One region of the Micromonospora sp. URMC 105 genome, then DNA from elsewhere that is predicted to be linked to it. Evidence: riboswitches for the same ligand, from Rfam matches in the RefSeq annotation. Region 1 holds a riboswitch; the other holds the start of a gene.
The links. Region 1 has a riboswitch for thiamine pyrophosphate ahead of thiE (thiamine phosphate synthase). Riboswitches for the same ligand answer to the same signal wherever they lie in the genome.

Region 1 (7,304 bases):
CCTGCCGCCCCCTCGCGCCGCAGGTGTGCGGCGCGCGGCGCCGACGCGGCGGACGCCGTCCGCCGGTGACGGTGCCGGGCGAACGGTCAGGGGCGCGGGTGGTACGCCATGGATGTCACCGGGGACTATTGACGTGCGTGGTGTTCCACTCGTCCCGGCGTTCGCGGAGCGCGGCGGCGACCATGTCCACCGTCTGCGCCGGCCGGCGGAGGACGTCGTCGGCGGTGAAGCGGAGAACCAGCCACCCGGCGGCGCGTAACGCGTTGAGGCGGGCCACGTCCTGCCGGAAGTGCACGCGCTCCCGGTGGTGGTCGCCGTCGTACTCGACGGCAACCCGGAGCCCCGGCCAGGCCAGGTCGACCCGGCCGACGAAGCGGCCGCGGGCGTCGAGCACGTCGTGTTGCGCCGTGGCCGGCGGCAGCCCGGCGTCGAGCAGGAGCAGCCGGAGGCGAGTCTCCATCGGGGACTCGCTCAGCGGCTCCGCCAGCGCCAGGACCTGCCGCAGCAACGGGAGCCCGGGCCAGCGGGGGTGCGCGTCGGCGTACGCGCGCAGGGCCGGCAGCTTGACCACCCGGCGGTGCAGCAGCGCGTCGACGGCGATGGTCGCCTCCTCGCGGGACCCCTGCCGCCCCAGGTCGAAGGCGGTGCGCAGGGCCGTGGTGACCGGCAGGCCGCCGAAGCGGGTGCGGTCCGATCGCGGCAGCGCCGAGCGGGTGACCTGAACGCGGGCGTGGGTACGCAGCCGCGCTGTCCGAGGTAGCAGCACGGACACCGGAGCGTCCCGACGGAGCAGGTCGACGCCCCACAGGTAGGCCGCGCTGGGTCCTGCGATGGCCGCTTCCGGCGGCAGCAGCAGCGCCACCGCGTCGCACCACATCCGGTGGTCGTCCACGCGGTACCCCTCGCGGTGCACGTAGACGTCGGGCAGCAGCCGATGCCAGGCCGGGCCGCGCAGCATCGCCCAGGTGATCAGACCCTCCGCGACGGCCCGGCTGCCCCGGAACGGCAGGAACGCGAGGCGGCGCGGAATCCGGGGCGGCGAGGGCATCCGGACAGCATGGCGTGAGCGGCCGGTCACGCGCTGCCCGCACCGTCGAGTTGGGACGGTCCGTGGGAAAAGCCCACCCCCGCCCTTGGCGGATCGGCGGATCCGTCGTACGGTATGGCCGCAAGTGACCCACGGGAGCCCGGTGCACCGGGCTGAGAGGGGGGCTGAAGCCCCCGACCGTCGAACCTGATCCGGGTAATGCCGGCGCAGGGAGGAGTGTTGCCGTGCCGTCCCTGGGACGACTGCATCTGATCACCGACACCCGGCCGGGGCGCGATCCGCTCGCCGTGCTGCGCGCCGCGCTGCCGGTGGCCCGCGCCGAGCTGGTCGTACAGGTCCGGGTGGGCGACGACGCCACCGACCGGCAGGCGTACGACCTGGCCCGCCGGGCGGTCGCGCTCTGCACGCCGTACGGGGTGACGTGCCTGGTCAACGACCGGCTGCACGTGGCGCTCGCGGTCGGCGCCGCCGGCGGCCACGTGGGCGCGGACGACCTGCCGGTCGGGGCGGCCCGCCGGGTGCTCGGCCCGGCCGCCGTGCTCGGCGCCACCGCCCGGGAACCCGTCGCCGCCGCCGAGGCGGTCGCCGCCGGGGCCGGCTACCTGGGCGTGGGCCCCTGCCACGCCACCACCACCAAGGCCGGCCTGCCGGCACCGATCGGCCCCGACGGGGTACGCGCCGTCGCCGCGGCCGTCGACGTGCCGGTGATCGCGATCGGCGGGGTGACCGCCGCGTCGGTACCGGCGCTGCGGGCCGCCGGGGCGTACGGGGTGGCGGTGGTCGGGGCGCTGTCCGGGGCCGCCGATCCCGGGCGGGCGACGGCGGAACTGCTCGAGGCCCTGACGTGCTGACCCGACCGGACGTCGCCGTGGTGGGGGCGGGACCGGTCGGGCTGGCGATCGCCTGGCGCTGCGCCGCGCGCGGGCTGCGCGTCGTCGTGCACGATCCGGCCCCCGGCTCCGGGGCGTCCCACGTGGCCGCCGGGATGCTCTCGCCGGTCGCCGAGGCGTACTTCGGGGAGGAGGAGCTGACCGGGCTGCTAGCCGAGTCGGCGGCCCGCTGGCCGGGCTTCGCCGCCGAGCTGGCCGAGGCCGCCGGCACCGACTTCGGGTACCGCACCGACGGCACGCTGGTCGTCGGGTTGACCGCCGACGACCTGGCCGAGGCGCGGCGACTCTGGTCGTACCAGCAGGGGCTGGGACTGCCGATCACGCCGCTGCGCCCCTCGGAGCTGCGGGACCGCGAACCGGCGCTGGCCCCTCGGGTGCGCGGCGGCGCGGTCGCGCCGGGCGACCACCAGGTCGACCCACGGCGGCTGGTGGCTGCGCTGCGCACGGCGGCCGAGCGGGCCGGTGCCCGGCTGGTGCCCGGCGCGGTGGCCCGCCTCGCCGACGTCGACGCCCGGGTCACCGTGGTCGCCGCCGGCTGCGGCGCCGCCGCGCTCACCGGCCTGCCGGTCCGGCCGGTGAAGGGGCAGGTGCTCCGGCTGCGCGCGCCAGGTCGCGGCACGCCGGACTTCCGGCACGTGATCCGGGGGTACGCCGACGGCGAGTCGATCTACCTGGTGCCCCGCACCGACGGCGAGGTGGTCCTCGGGGCGACCGTCGAGGAGCGCGCCGACACCGAGGTGACCGCCGGTGCGGTGCTGCGGCTGCTCCACGCCGCCGTCGACCTGCTCCCCGACCTGGCCGAGTACGACCTCGTCGAGGCCGCCGCCGGGCTGCGCCCCGGCACGCCGGACAACGCGCCGATCCTCGGGCCGCTGCCCGACCGGCCCGGTGTGCTGGCCGCCACCGGCCATCACCGGCACGGCATCGTGCTGACCCCGGTCACCGCCGACCTGATCGCCGAACTGGTGGTCACCGGCGCGCCGGACCCGCTGCTCGCCCCGTTCGCCCCGGACCGGTTCACCGCCGCAGCCGAAGCCCGGCCGCTCGGCCGGGACCGGTCCACGCCTGCCATCGAGGAGGAGACGTGCAACTGATCGTCAACGGCGCCGGCCGTGACCTGCCCGGCGGGTCGACCGTGGCGGACCTGGTCCGCGCGGTCACCGAGCAGCGGCGCGGCCTCGCGGTCGCGGTCAACGGCGAGGTGGTGCCGCGCACCGGCTGGCCGGCGACGGTGCTGCGCGACGGCGACCGGGTCGAGGTGCTCAGCGCCGCCCAGGGCGGGTGAGCGGCGTGACGTTCACCATCGGCGGGGTCACCCTCGGATCCCGGCTCATCCTCGGCACCGGCGGCGCGGCCAACCTGCGTGTGCTGGAGCAGGCGGTCCGGGCGTCCGGCACCGAGCTGGTCACCGTGGCGCTGCGCCGCGTGGACACCGCCCCCGGCGCCGCCGGTGGACTGCTCGACGTGCTGGACCGGTGCGGGGTGCGGCTGCTGCCGAACACCGCCGGCTGCTACACCGCCGGCGAGGCGGTGAAGGTGGCCCACCTGGCCCGGGAGGCGTTCGACACCGACTGGGTGAAGCTCGAGGTGATCGGCGACGAGCGGACGCTGCTGCCCGACGGGGTGGAGCTGCTGCGCGCCGCCGAGGAACTGGTCGCCGACGGGTTCACCGTGCTGCCGTACACCTCCGACGACCCGATCCTGGCCCGCCGGCTGGCCGACGTCGGGTGTGCCGCGGTGATGCCGGCCGGCGCGCCGATCGGCTCCGGGCTGGGCGTGACCAACCCGCACCACATCCGGCTGATCCGGCAGAACGTCGACGTGCCGGTGATCCTCGACGCCGGCATCGGCACCGCCTCCGACGCGGCACTCGCCATGGAACTGGGCTGCGACGCGGTGCTGCTGGCCAGCGCGGTGACCCGGGCCGCCGACCCGGTGGCGATGGCCACCGCGATGCGGCACGCGGTGGAGGCGGGCCGGCTCGCGTACGGCGCCGGCCGGATCGCCCGCCGCTTCCACGCGCTCGCCTCCACCCCGGACGAGGGAAGGCCCGAGCTGTGACGGCGACCCGGGCGGGGCGGCTGACGGTCGACGGACCGCCCCGGGCGGTCGGCCTCGGCGGGTCGCCCACGGATGCGCGGCGAGCCGGCTCGGGGCGGCTCGCCGCGCCGGCCGCGCCTGCGGTGATGTCGAGCGCTGTGCCGCACGGCGCGGCGGTGCCCTCGGGGCTGGTGGTGCTCACCGATCGCTGGCAGGCCCGGCGGCCGCTGCCCGAGGTGGTGGCGGCGGCCGTGGCCGGGGGAGTGCGCTGGGTGGTACTGCGGGAGAAGGACCTGCCCCGCGACGACCGTGCCGCCCTCGCCGCCGCGCTGCGTCCGCTCCTCGCCGAGGTGGGCGGCAGCCTGATCGTGGCCGGCCCCGATCCCCTCGACGGCGACGCCGTCCACCTGCCCTCGGCCGGTCCCTACCCGCCGCCGGCCCTCGGCCTGGTCGGCCGCTCCTGCCACGACCGCTCGGAGCTCGCCCGGCTCAGCACAGAGGACTACGCCACCCTCTCGCCGGTCTTCCCCAGCCGGACCAAACCCGGGTACGGCCCACCGCTGCAGGCAGGCGGGCTCGCCGAGCTGATCCGGGTCAGCCCCGTGCCGATCCTCGCCCTCGGCGGCATCGACACCCCCGACCAGGTGCACGCCTGTGTCCAGGCGGGAGCCGTCGGCGTCGCCGTGCTCGGCGCCATCATGCGAGCCGACGACCCCGCCGAGGCAGCCGCCACCCTGACCGAGGCGTTCCGAGCCGCGGGAGGCGCCGCTGCCGCTACCAGCGCCGCCGCTACCGCCACCGCCACACCAGCCGTCTCGGCGCTCGCGCCCATCCCCGTGCCGCGAACTCGGCACGCCCGCGCGGAGGTCTCCGGCACGGGGCTGCGGCCGACCGTGCCCACGCAGGGATCAAGCCTGACCGCCCGGAGTGGGCACGGTCGGCCGCAGCCCCCCAGGCCGACATTGCCACCGACAGCGACCACCGGAGAAACACAGTGACTCCCACCACCGTCCTCACCATCGCCGGCTCGGACTCCGGTGCCGGTGCCGGCATCCAGGCCGACCTCAAGGTGTTCGCCGCCCTCGGCGCGTACGGCACCAGCGTGCTCACCGCCGTCACCGCGCAGAACACCCGGGGTGTGGACGCCGTCCTGCCGCTGCCCCCACGCACGGTCAGCGAGCAGCTCGACAGCGTGCTCGGCGACTTCCGCGTCCGGGCGGTGAAGACCGGGATGCTCGGCACCCCGGCGGTCGCCGACGCGGTGGCCGAGGCGGCGAAGGCGGGCCGGCTGCCGCACCTCGTCGTCGACCCGGTGCTGGTCGCCACCAGCGGACACCCGCTCGGCGTGGTGGAGGCGGTCGAGCGGCTGCTGCCGTACGCGGAGGTGGCGACGCCGAACTGCGCGGAGGCCGCCGCCCTCACCGGACGCCCGGTGACCACGGTGCAGGAGATGGCGGTCGCCGCCGAGGCGATCGCGGCCGGCGGCCCGGCGCACGTGGTGGTGACCGGCGGTGACGTGGATGCCGGCGGTGAGTCGGTCGACGTGCTCTGCGGCGGCGGGACGACCATGCTGCTGCGCGCGCCCCGGGTGCGGACCCGGCACACCCACGGCACCGGCTGCTCGTTCTCGGCGGCGATCGCCGTCCGGCTGGCGGCGGGCGACCCGGTGCCGGTCGCGGTCGCCGCCGCCAAGGAGTACGTCACCCGCGCGCTGACCGGCGGGCGGGACTGGGAACTGGGCGCGGGACGCGGCCCGCTGGACCACTTCGGCTGGTCCGGTTGACCATCAGGGAGGCTGTCATGCAGGCACGTCGCAAGGTCTACGTCGAGGGGTCACGACCGGACGTCCGGGTGCCGTTCGCCGAGGTGGAGCTGACCGGGGACAACCCCCCGCTGCGCCTCTACGACACCTCCGGCCCGGGCTCCGACCCGGAGGTGGGACTGCCGCCGCTGCGCGGGGAGTGGATCGCCGAACGCGGCGACGTGGCACCGGCGCGGGGCGCGGGCACGCCACTGGCCGGGACGGACGGCAAGCGGCCGACGCAGCTCGCGTACGCGCGGGCCGGGGTGGTCACGCCGGAGATGGAGTTCGTGGCGATTCGGGAGGGGGTGGCGCCCGAGTTCGTCCGGGACGAGATCGCCGCCGGGCGGGCGGTGCTGCCGCTCAACGTCAACCACCCCGAGTGCGAGCCGGCGATCATCGGCAAGGCGTTCCTGGTCAAGGTGAACGCCAACATCGGCACCTCGGCGGTCACCTCCTCGGTGGCCGAGGAGGTGGAGAAGCTGACCTGGGCGACCCGCTGGGGCGCGGACACCGTGATGGACCTGTCGACGGGCAAGCGGATCCACGAGACCCGCGAGGCGATCGTGCGCAACTCGCCGGTGCCGATCGGCACCGTGCCGATCTACCAGGCGCTGGAGAAGGTCGGCGGCGACCCGGTCAAGCTGAGCTGGGAGGTGTTCCGGGAGACCGTCGTCGAGCAGGCCGAGCAGGGCGTCGACTACATGACCGTGCACGCCGGGGTGCTGCTGCCGTACGTGCCGCTGGCCGTGGACCGGGTCACCGGGATCGTCTCCCGGGGCGGGTCGATCATGGCGGCCTGGTGCCTGGCGCACCACGAGGAGAATTTCCTCTACACCAACTTCCGGGAGCTGTGCGAGATCCTGGCCCGCTACGACGTCACGTTCTCCCTGGGCGACGGGCTGCGGCCGGGGTCGATCGCGGACGCCAACGACGAGGCCCAGTTCGCCGAGCTGCGTACCCTCGGCGAACTGACGAAGATCGCCTGGGAGTACGACGTGCAGGTGATGATCGAGGGTCCGGGCCACGTGCCGATGCACAAGATCAAGGAAAATGTGGACCTCCAGCAGGAGTGGTGCCACGAGGCGCCCTTCTACACGCTCGGCCCGCTGACCACGGACATCGCTCCCGCGTACGACCACATCACCTCGGCCATCGGCGCGGCGATGATCGGCATGTTCGGCACCGCCATGCTCTGCTACGTCACGCCGAAGGAGCACCTCGGGCTGCCGGACCGGGACGACGTGAAGGCGGGCGTGATCGCGTACAAGATCGCGGCGCACGCGGCCGACCTGGCCAAGGGCCACCCCGGCGCGCAGGCCTGGGACGACGCGCTCTCCAAGGCCCGGTTCGAGTTCCGCTGGGAGGATCAGTTCAACCTCTCGCTGGACCCGGAGACCGCCCGGTCGTACCACGACGCGACGCTGCCGGCCGAGCCGGCGAAGACCGCGCACTTCTGCTCGATGTGCGGGCCGAAATTCTGCTCCATGAAGATCACGCAGGAGTTGAAGGAGTACGCCGCGCG
Region 2 (7,304 bases), on a different contig from region 1:
TGATGCCCTCGCTGTCGCCGTCGACCACGAACGCGGTGATGCCGCCGCGCCGCCCCTCGCCGGCCGGCACCCGCGCCATCACCACCAGCAGGGTGGCGACGGTGCCGTTGGTGGCCCAGAGCTTCACCCCGTTGAGCCGGTAGCCCGTCCCGTCCGCGGTCGGCTCGGCGGTGGTGCCCAGCCGGGCCGGGTCGGAGCCGACGTCCGGCTCGGTGAGCAGGAACGCGGAGACCTCTCCGGCGGCGAGCCGGGGCAGGAAGGCTTGTTTCTGCTCGGCGGTGCCGAACATCTTCAGCGGCTGCGGCACGCCGATCGACTGGTGGGCGGAGAGCAGCGCGCCGATCGCCGGGCTGACCGAACCGGCCAGCATCAGCGCCCGGCAGTAGTGCAGGTTGCTCAGCCCGAGACCGCCGTACTTCCGGTCGATCTTCATGCCGAACGCGCCGAGGCGGGCCAGCCCCTGGAAGACCTCGTCCGGAATGGACGCGTCGCGCTCGATGGCGGCCCCGTCCACCTCGGAGCGCAGGTACGCCCCGAGCTCACCCAGGAACCGCTCGGCGCGCGCGTCGTCCTCCGGGTCGGAGCGGGGCCAGGGGTGGATCAGGTCGAGCCGGAACCGGCCGAGGAAGAGTTCCTTGCCGAAGCTGGGCCGGTCCCAGGCGGTCTCCCGGGCCGCCTCGGCGACCTGTCGGGCCTCCTTCTCGGAGACCTGGCCCGCCTCGGCCGGCAGCGGTCCGGCGCCGTCCCCGGCGGGTCGGCTGTTGTGCGTCGTGGTCACGGCTGCCCCCTCGAACCTCGGTCCGGATGCGTCGACGTGCTCGACACGAGCAACGCTACCCCCGGGTGTTACCCAGGGGTAGCGTTGCGTGTACGTCCGATTTTCGCCGCCGGTGACCGGCGCGCAGGGCTCAGCCGCCGGTCAGCGACTGCGGCTCGGCATCGTCGTCGTCGATGTCGTCCTCGCCCCAGTTGCGCCGGGCGAACGGCAGGATCATCCAGAAGGTCAGGAACCACAGCGCGGTGAGCGCGCTGAGCAGGAGCGCGATCGGCCGGCTCAGGACGAAGTCGGTGATCAGCAGCACCGCGCTGACCATCGAGATCAGCATGAAGGCGAGGCCGCCGCTGGCCATCCGGTGTGCGAAGCGCACCAGCTCCGGCTTGCGGCCCTGGCGGAACAGCGCACGGTGGAAGGCGACCGGCGAGATGATCAACGCGGTCGCGGCGGCCGCCGACAGCAGCGCGATGATGTAGACGTCCTTTTGGAAACTGCTGGTCCGGCCGAAGCCGTTGCTGAACGGCAGGGTGAGCAGGAACGCGAAGAGGATCTGCACCCCGGTCTGTGCGACCCGCAGCTCCTGGAGCAGATCGGCGAAGTTGCGCTGCCAGCGCTGCTTCTCGGATTCCTTCGACACGCGCTACCTCCGGAAGAGACGGTACTGCCGACGGGGCTCACCCCGCCGGCAGCAACGCCAATGCCCGAACCGAAGGCGCGCGAAACCACTTCATGATCCCCGGCGGATGCGGCCGGCGTACCGGGCCTCCAGCGCGGCGTTGTGCTCGTCGCCGCCGGTGATGTTGGCCGACAGGTAGACCGGGGGCCGCTCCCCCGCCGCGATCAGCCGGGCCACCGTCTCGGCCACGATCTGCTGGGCGAGCAGCGCCGCCGTGATCGAGGAGACCGCGCCGACCGCGCCGCCGTCCGGCAGCGGCAGGGTGGCGTCGCCGTACGGGGCGCCGTTGTCGAGCACCACGTCGGCGAAGTCGGCGAGCTTGCGCCCGGACGGGTGGCGCGAGGCCATCCGGCCGGAGTGCTCCGCCGAGGTGATCGCCACCAGCCGGTGCCCACGCTCGACGACCAGGGAGGCGAACTCGACCATCGCGCCGTTGACCCCGGAGTTGGAGGCGAGCACGAAGATGTCCGACGGGCGGACCGGGGCCAGCTCGTAGAGCCGGTGCGCCACGGCCGGATCGCGCTCCAGGTGCGGCCCGAGGATGCTCGCCGGCTCCCCGCCGACCAGCACGAGGTCGCGCAGCGCGATCCGATTGGTCGGCACCAGCCCACCGGCCCGGCCGGCGATCTCCATCGCCAGCGCCTCGGAGTGGCCGGTGCCGAAGGCGTGCACCACCCCGTCGGCCCGCAACGCCTCGGCGATCAGGTCGGCCGCCCGGCCCACCGCCTCCCGCTGGCTCGCCGCCACCCGGCCGATCGTCTCGGTCACCACCGCCAGGTATGCCTCGGCGCTCACCGTCATGCGTTCCTCTCCTTCGTCGTCCTGCTCGTCGTTCGCCGGGCCGGCCCGCTGGGCGGGCTCAGGCCAGGCCGCGTACCCGGGCCAGGATCGCCTCGGCCAGCGGAGCCGGCGCCTCGTCGGGGATCCAGTGGGTGACGCCGGGGAGCACGACGAACCGGTACGGCCCGGTCACGTGGCCGGCGCAGGCGTCGGCGGCGGTCCGGCCGATCGCGACGTCCTTGTCGCTCCAGACGAAGGTGGTCGGCACCGCGACCGGTCCGGTCTGCGCCAGGTCGGCCCGGGACATGGCCCGGTACCAGTTCAGCGCGCCGGTCAGCGCGCCCGGCTGGCGCAGCGGCTCGGCGTACCGGGCCACCCGCCCGGCGTCGCCCACCGCGGAGAGCATCCGGCGCAGCACGGCCGCGTCGAAGGCCAGCAGCACCTTCTCCGCCAGGCCCGCCTGACGGAACAGCAGCATGTACGACGAGCGCGCCTGCTGCCGGCGGTCGTTGCCCAGCGCGTACGACATCGCGGCCGGGTGCGGCACGGAGACTGCGGTCAACGTGCGGACCCGTTCCGGATGGTGCGCGGCGAGCCGCCAGGCGACGGCGGCGCCCCAGTCGTGCCCGACGACGTGAGCCGCCTCGACCCCCAGCGCGTCGAGCAGCGCCACCGCGTCCGCGACCAGCTCCGGCATCCGGTAGGCGCGTACCTCGGCGGGCCGGGCGCCCGGCGAGTAGCCCCGCTGGTCCGGCGCGTACGTGCGCAGGCCGGCGGCGTGCAGCGCCGGCACCACCTCGTCCCACTCGCCACCGTGCTGCGGGAAACCGTGCAGCAGGAGGACGGGATCACCGCCCTCCGGGCCGCCGGTGCGTACCTCGAACGTCAGTCCTCGCGCCTCGACCCGCATGATCGGCAGCCTACCCAGGCCGGCGCTCGCGCACCCGGGCCGACGGTGGCCGGGTCCGAGCTGTTAGCGTCGACGAGACAACTTCACATCCGACAGGGGAGCGCACAGCGCTGAGAGTGCGGGCACCGCCCGCAGACCCTCGAACCTGATCTGGGTAATGCCAGCGCAGGGAGTTCGGTCGACCTCCAGCCGCGCCGCCGTCCGGTCCCAACCGGGCGCGGCGTGCGTCTTCTCCTGGTTCGATCATTTGGACTGGGAGCACACATGAACATCACCCACAACAGGCGGTGGCGCACCATCGACATCGTCATCGCGGCGGTCCTCGGGGTGGCCTTCGGCATCATCTTCTGGGCCTGGGGCCTGCTCTGGAACGGCCCCGCCGACGCCATCCCGCTGCCCGGCCGGGCGGTCATCTACGGCGTCTGGCTGGTCCCCGCCGTGCTGGGCGGGCTGATCATCCGCAAGCCGGGTGCCGCCTTCTTCACGCTCACCGTCGCCGCGCTGGTCTCGGTGGCGCTGGGCAGCAGCTGGGGCTGGACGCTGGTCATCCAGGGTCCGCTGGAGGCCGCCGCGGCGGAACTGGCCTTCGCAGCGTTCGGGTACCGCGTCTTCCGGCTGCCCGTCGCCCTGCTGGCCGCCACGCTGGCCGGCCTGGCGGCGGCGATCTACGACGTCTTCGTCTGGTACCCGGGCACCGCGTGGGGCAGCTTCCGCCTCCCCTACATCCTGATCACCGCGGCCAGCTCCCTGGTCATCGCCGGCCTGGGCGCCGTAGCCCTCACCCACGCGCTCGCCCGCACCGGCGTCCTGGACCGCTTCCCCGTCGCCCGCAACCGCCCCGCCATCTGACCACCGACCCACCCGACCTGGTTGATCATGAAGTTGACGGCGATGTGGATCTCGGCAACTGCCGGCAACTTCATGATCACCGGGGCAGGGTGGAAGGCGAGGGGGTGCGGGTGAGCGGGGTGGAGGTGCGGGGATTCGGGTGGCGGCACGCGGGGCGGAAGGCGTGGGCCGTACGCGGGGTGGACCTGAAGATCGAGGCCGGGGAGCGGGTGCTGCTGCTCGGGCCGTCCGGGGCGGGCAAGAGCACCCTGCTGGCCGCGCTGGCCGGGTTGCTGGCCGAGGACTCCGGCGAGCAGGAGGGCACCGTCGAGGTCGACGGGCTCGATCCGCGCAAGGACCGGGACCGGGTCGGCATCGTCTTCCAGGATCCGGAGACCCAGCTGGTGATGGCCCGCTGCGGCGACGACGTCGCGTTCGGGCTGGAGAACCGGGGGGTACCGGCCGGGGAGATCTGGCCGCGGGTGGACGAGGCGCTGCGCCGGGTCGGTTTCCCGTACCACCGGGACCGGCCCACGGCGGCGCTCTCCGGCGGTGAGCAGCAGCGCCTCGCCCTGGCCGGGGCGCTGGCCCTGCGCCCCGGCCTGCTGCTGCTCGACGAGCCGACCGCCAACCTCGACCCGGCCGGGGCCGACCTGGTCCGCCGGGCGGTCGCCGGGGCGCTGACCGCCGACACCACGCTCATCCTGGTCGAACACCGGGTCGCCGAGGCGCTGCCGCTGGTCGACCGGGTGGTGGTGCTGGAGCCCGGCGGCGGCGTCCGCGCGGACGGCCCGCCGGAGGCGGTCTTCGCCGCGCACGGCGACACCCTCGCGGCCGAGGGCGTCTGGGTGCCGGGCCGGACCATCCCGCCCCGGCACGCCGCCACCTCCCCCGGCGACGAGTTGCTCACCGCCGACCGGCTCGGCCTGCCGCCCCGGCTGGCCGCCACCGATCTGCGGGTACGCGCCGGCGAGGCGCTCGCCGTACGCGGGCCCAACGGCGCCGGCAAGTCGACCCTGGCCCTGCTCCTCGGCGGCCTGCTCCGCCCCGGCGCCGGCCGGGTCACCGCCACCGCAGCACTGGCCGGTGCGGACGAGCGCACTCCCCCGCACCGCTGGCGGGCGCCCGCGCTGGCCCGCCGGATCGGCTCGGTCTTCCAGGACCCGGAGCACCAGTTCGTCACCGCCACCGTCTTCGACGAGCTGGCGCTCGGCCCCCGCCGGACCGGCCAGTCCGAGCCGGCCGTACGCGCCACCGTCGACGCCCTGCTCGACCGGCTGCGGCTGACCAGGCTGGCCGCGGCGAACCCGTACACCCTGTCGGGCGGGGAGGCGCGGCGGCTGAGCGTGGCGACCGCGCTGGCCACCGCGCCCCGCCTGTTGATCTGCGACGAGCCGACCTTCGGCCAGGACCGGCGCACCTGGCTGGAGCTGGTCGACCTCTTCGCCGACCTGCGCGACGCCGGGCACGGCGTCGTCACCGTCACCCACGACGCGGACTTCGTCGCCGCGCTCGCCGACCGCACCGTCACCCTGGCGCGGCGGCCCGCCGTCGAGGCGGCCGACGATGCTCCCGGGCGGCGCCCGTGATCAGCCTCGAACCGGTCGCCTCGCCGGGCGCACCGCTGGCCCGGCGCAACCCGGTCGCCAAGCTGGCCGCCGCGCTGGTCTTCTCGGCCGCCCTGATCGCCACGCTGGACCCGGTCGCGCCGGCCATCGCGATCGCGATCGAGCTGGCGGTGCTGCCGCTGTTCGGGATCCGGCTGCGGGTGCTGGCCCGGCGGGCACTGCCGCTGCTGGCCGGCGGGGCCGGCATCCTGGTCACCCTGGTGCTCTTCGCCGCCGACCGGTCCGGCCGGGTGCTGCTGGACGCCGGAGGGCTGCTGGTCACCTCGGGGGTGCTGCTGGCCGCGCTCGGGCTGGTGCTGCGGATGTTCGCGGTGGCCCTGCCCGGCCTGATCGTCTTCGCCACCACCGACCCGACGGACCTGGCCGACGCCCTGGTCCAGAACGCGAAGGCACCGGCCCGCTTTGCGATCGGGACGCTGGCCGCGTTCCGGCTGGTCCCGCTGCTCGGGCAGGAGTGGCAGATGATCTCGATGGCCCGCCGGGCGCGCGGGGTGGACGCCGGGCGCAACCCGGTGGCGAAGCTGCGGCTGTTCGTGTCGACCGCGTTCGCCCTGCTGGTCGGGGCGATCCGCCGGGGCACCCGGCTGGCGGTGGCGATGGACGCCCGGGGTTTCGACGCCGGCATTCCGCGTACGGTCGCCCGCCGGCAGCGGTTCGGCTGGGCCGACGGGCTGCTCGTCGCCGGGGCGGCCGTGCTGGCCGGCGCGGCGATCGCGGTCAGCGTCGCGCTCGGCACCTTCCGCCCGCTGCTGGGCTGACCCGGCGGCCGGTTAGCGACCGGCGGCCGGCGTGGCCGGGGCCGGCCGTGGTGCTCAGGGACGCCGGCGGTTCCTCCGGCCGGGCCGCGCCCGGAGCGAGGGTGCCGGGTGAGCGTGATACCTCCGAGGCATCAAGATGCCCCAGAGGTATCACGCTCGTCGCGGTCATGCTGCCGCGCCGCGACACGCCGCGTCGGGAGCGCCGGCATCGGTACGCGGCCGCCCGGCAGCGCCGATCAGCTGCGGCGGAACGCGTACCGGCGGGTGTGGCCGCGGGCGGCGGTGGAGCCGCCACGCACCGGCGCGCCGGTCCACGGCGGCGGGGTCGGGGCGGGCCGGGCGGCGGTGGGCGCGGACGCCGTCTCCTCGGGCAGGGTGACCGGGGCGGCCGGCGTCACGGTGAGCGCGTCGGCGTCCGGCGGGCTCACCGCCACCGTGGACGTGGCCTGCGGGCGGGACTTCTTCGGACTGCGCTTGGCGGGCATACGCTGCCTCCTTCGGATGCGGGGACCGCACCGCGCGGCGGGGCGGTCGACGGGCAGGGAACGGCCCGGGCGACCCGACCACGGAGACACCACCGGAAAGAGGGTGGGGATGCGGACGCCCGGCGCGGCCGGACCCGCAACGGCGGCGGGCCCGACTGGCTGAAGGTGGGGCGTCAGATACGCATGCCGTAAGGCTAACCCGCCGACGGCGGCGGCCGCAGCCCATTTACTGGCACCATCGGCGGCATGCTGATCGCGTTCTCGATTACTCCGCTGGGCGTCGGCGAGTCCGTCGGCGACCTGGTCGCCGAGGCGGTCCGGGTGGTCCGCGCCTCCGGCCTGCCCAACCGCACCGACGCCATGTTCACCACGGTCGAGGGTGAGTGGGACGAGGTGATGGCGGTGCTCAAGCAGGCGGTCGACGTGGTGGCCGAACGGGCGCCCCGGGTCAGCGTGGTGCTCAA

Region 2: it holds a riboswitch for thiamine pyrophosphate, as region 1 does, so the genes downstream of both, ACSNN7_RS07755 (ECF transporter S component) here and thiE (thiamine phosphate synthase) in region 1, are expected to answer to the same signal.

The regions. Positions count from the first base shown of each region.
Region 1 covers NZ_JBPQTL010000072.1:10,297-17,600, forward strand. Annotated here, with positions in the region: gene ACSNN7_RS20935 (DUF559 domain-containing protein) at 116-1,048, opposite strand; TPP riboswitch at 1,171-1,278, shown strand; gene thiE (thiamine phosphate synthase) at 1,273-1,899, shown strand; gene thiO (glycine oxidase ThiO) at 1,893-3,032, shown strand; gene thiS (sulfur carrier protein ThiS) at 3,023-3,223, shown strand; gene ACSNN7_RS20955 (thiazole synthase) at 3,220-3,999, shown strand; partial or broken gene ACSNN7_RS20960 (thiamine phosphate synthase) at 4,125-4,896, shown strand; gene thiD (bifunctional hydroxymethylpyrimidine kinase/phosphomethylpyrimidine kinase) at 4,973-5,761, shown strand; gene thiC (phosphomethylpyrimidine synthase ThiC) at 5,779-7,304, shown strand, end outside.
Region 2 covers NZ_JBPQTL010000015.1:6,030-13,333, reverse strand. Annotated here, with positions in the region: gene ACSNN7_RS07775 (acyl-CoA dehydrogenase family protein) at 1-778, opposite strand, end outside; gene ACSNN7_RS07770 (DUF6328 family protein) at 909-1,412, opposite strand; gene ACSNN7_RS07765 (sugar isomerase domain-containing protein) at 1,503-2,252, opposite strand; gene ACSNN7_RS07760 (alpha/beta fold hydrolase) at 2,311-3,141, opposite strand; TPP riboswitch at 3,226-3,331, shown strand; gene ACSNN7_RS07755 (ECF transporter S component) at 3,406-3,990, shown strand; gene ACSNN7_RS07750 (ABC transporter ATP-binding protein) at 4,101-5,558, shown strand; gene ACSNN7_RS07745 (energy-coupling factor transporter transmembrane component T family protein) at 5,555-6,355, shown strand; gene ACSNN7_RS07740 (hypothetical protein) at 6,592-6,840, opposite strand; gene ACSNN7_RS07735 (MTH1187 family thiamine-binding protein) at 7,087-7,304, shown strand, end outside.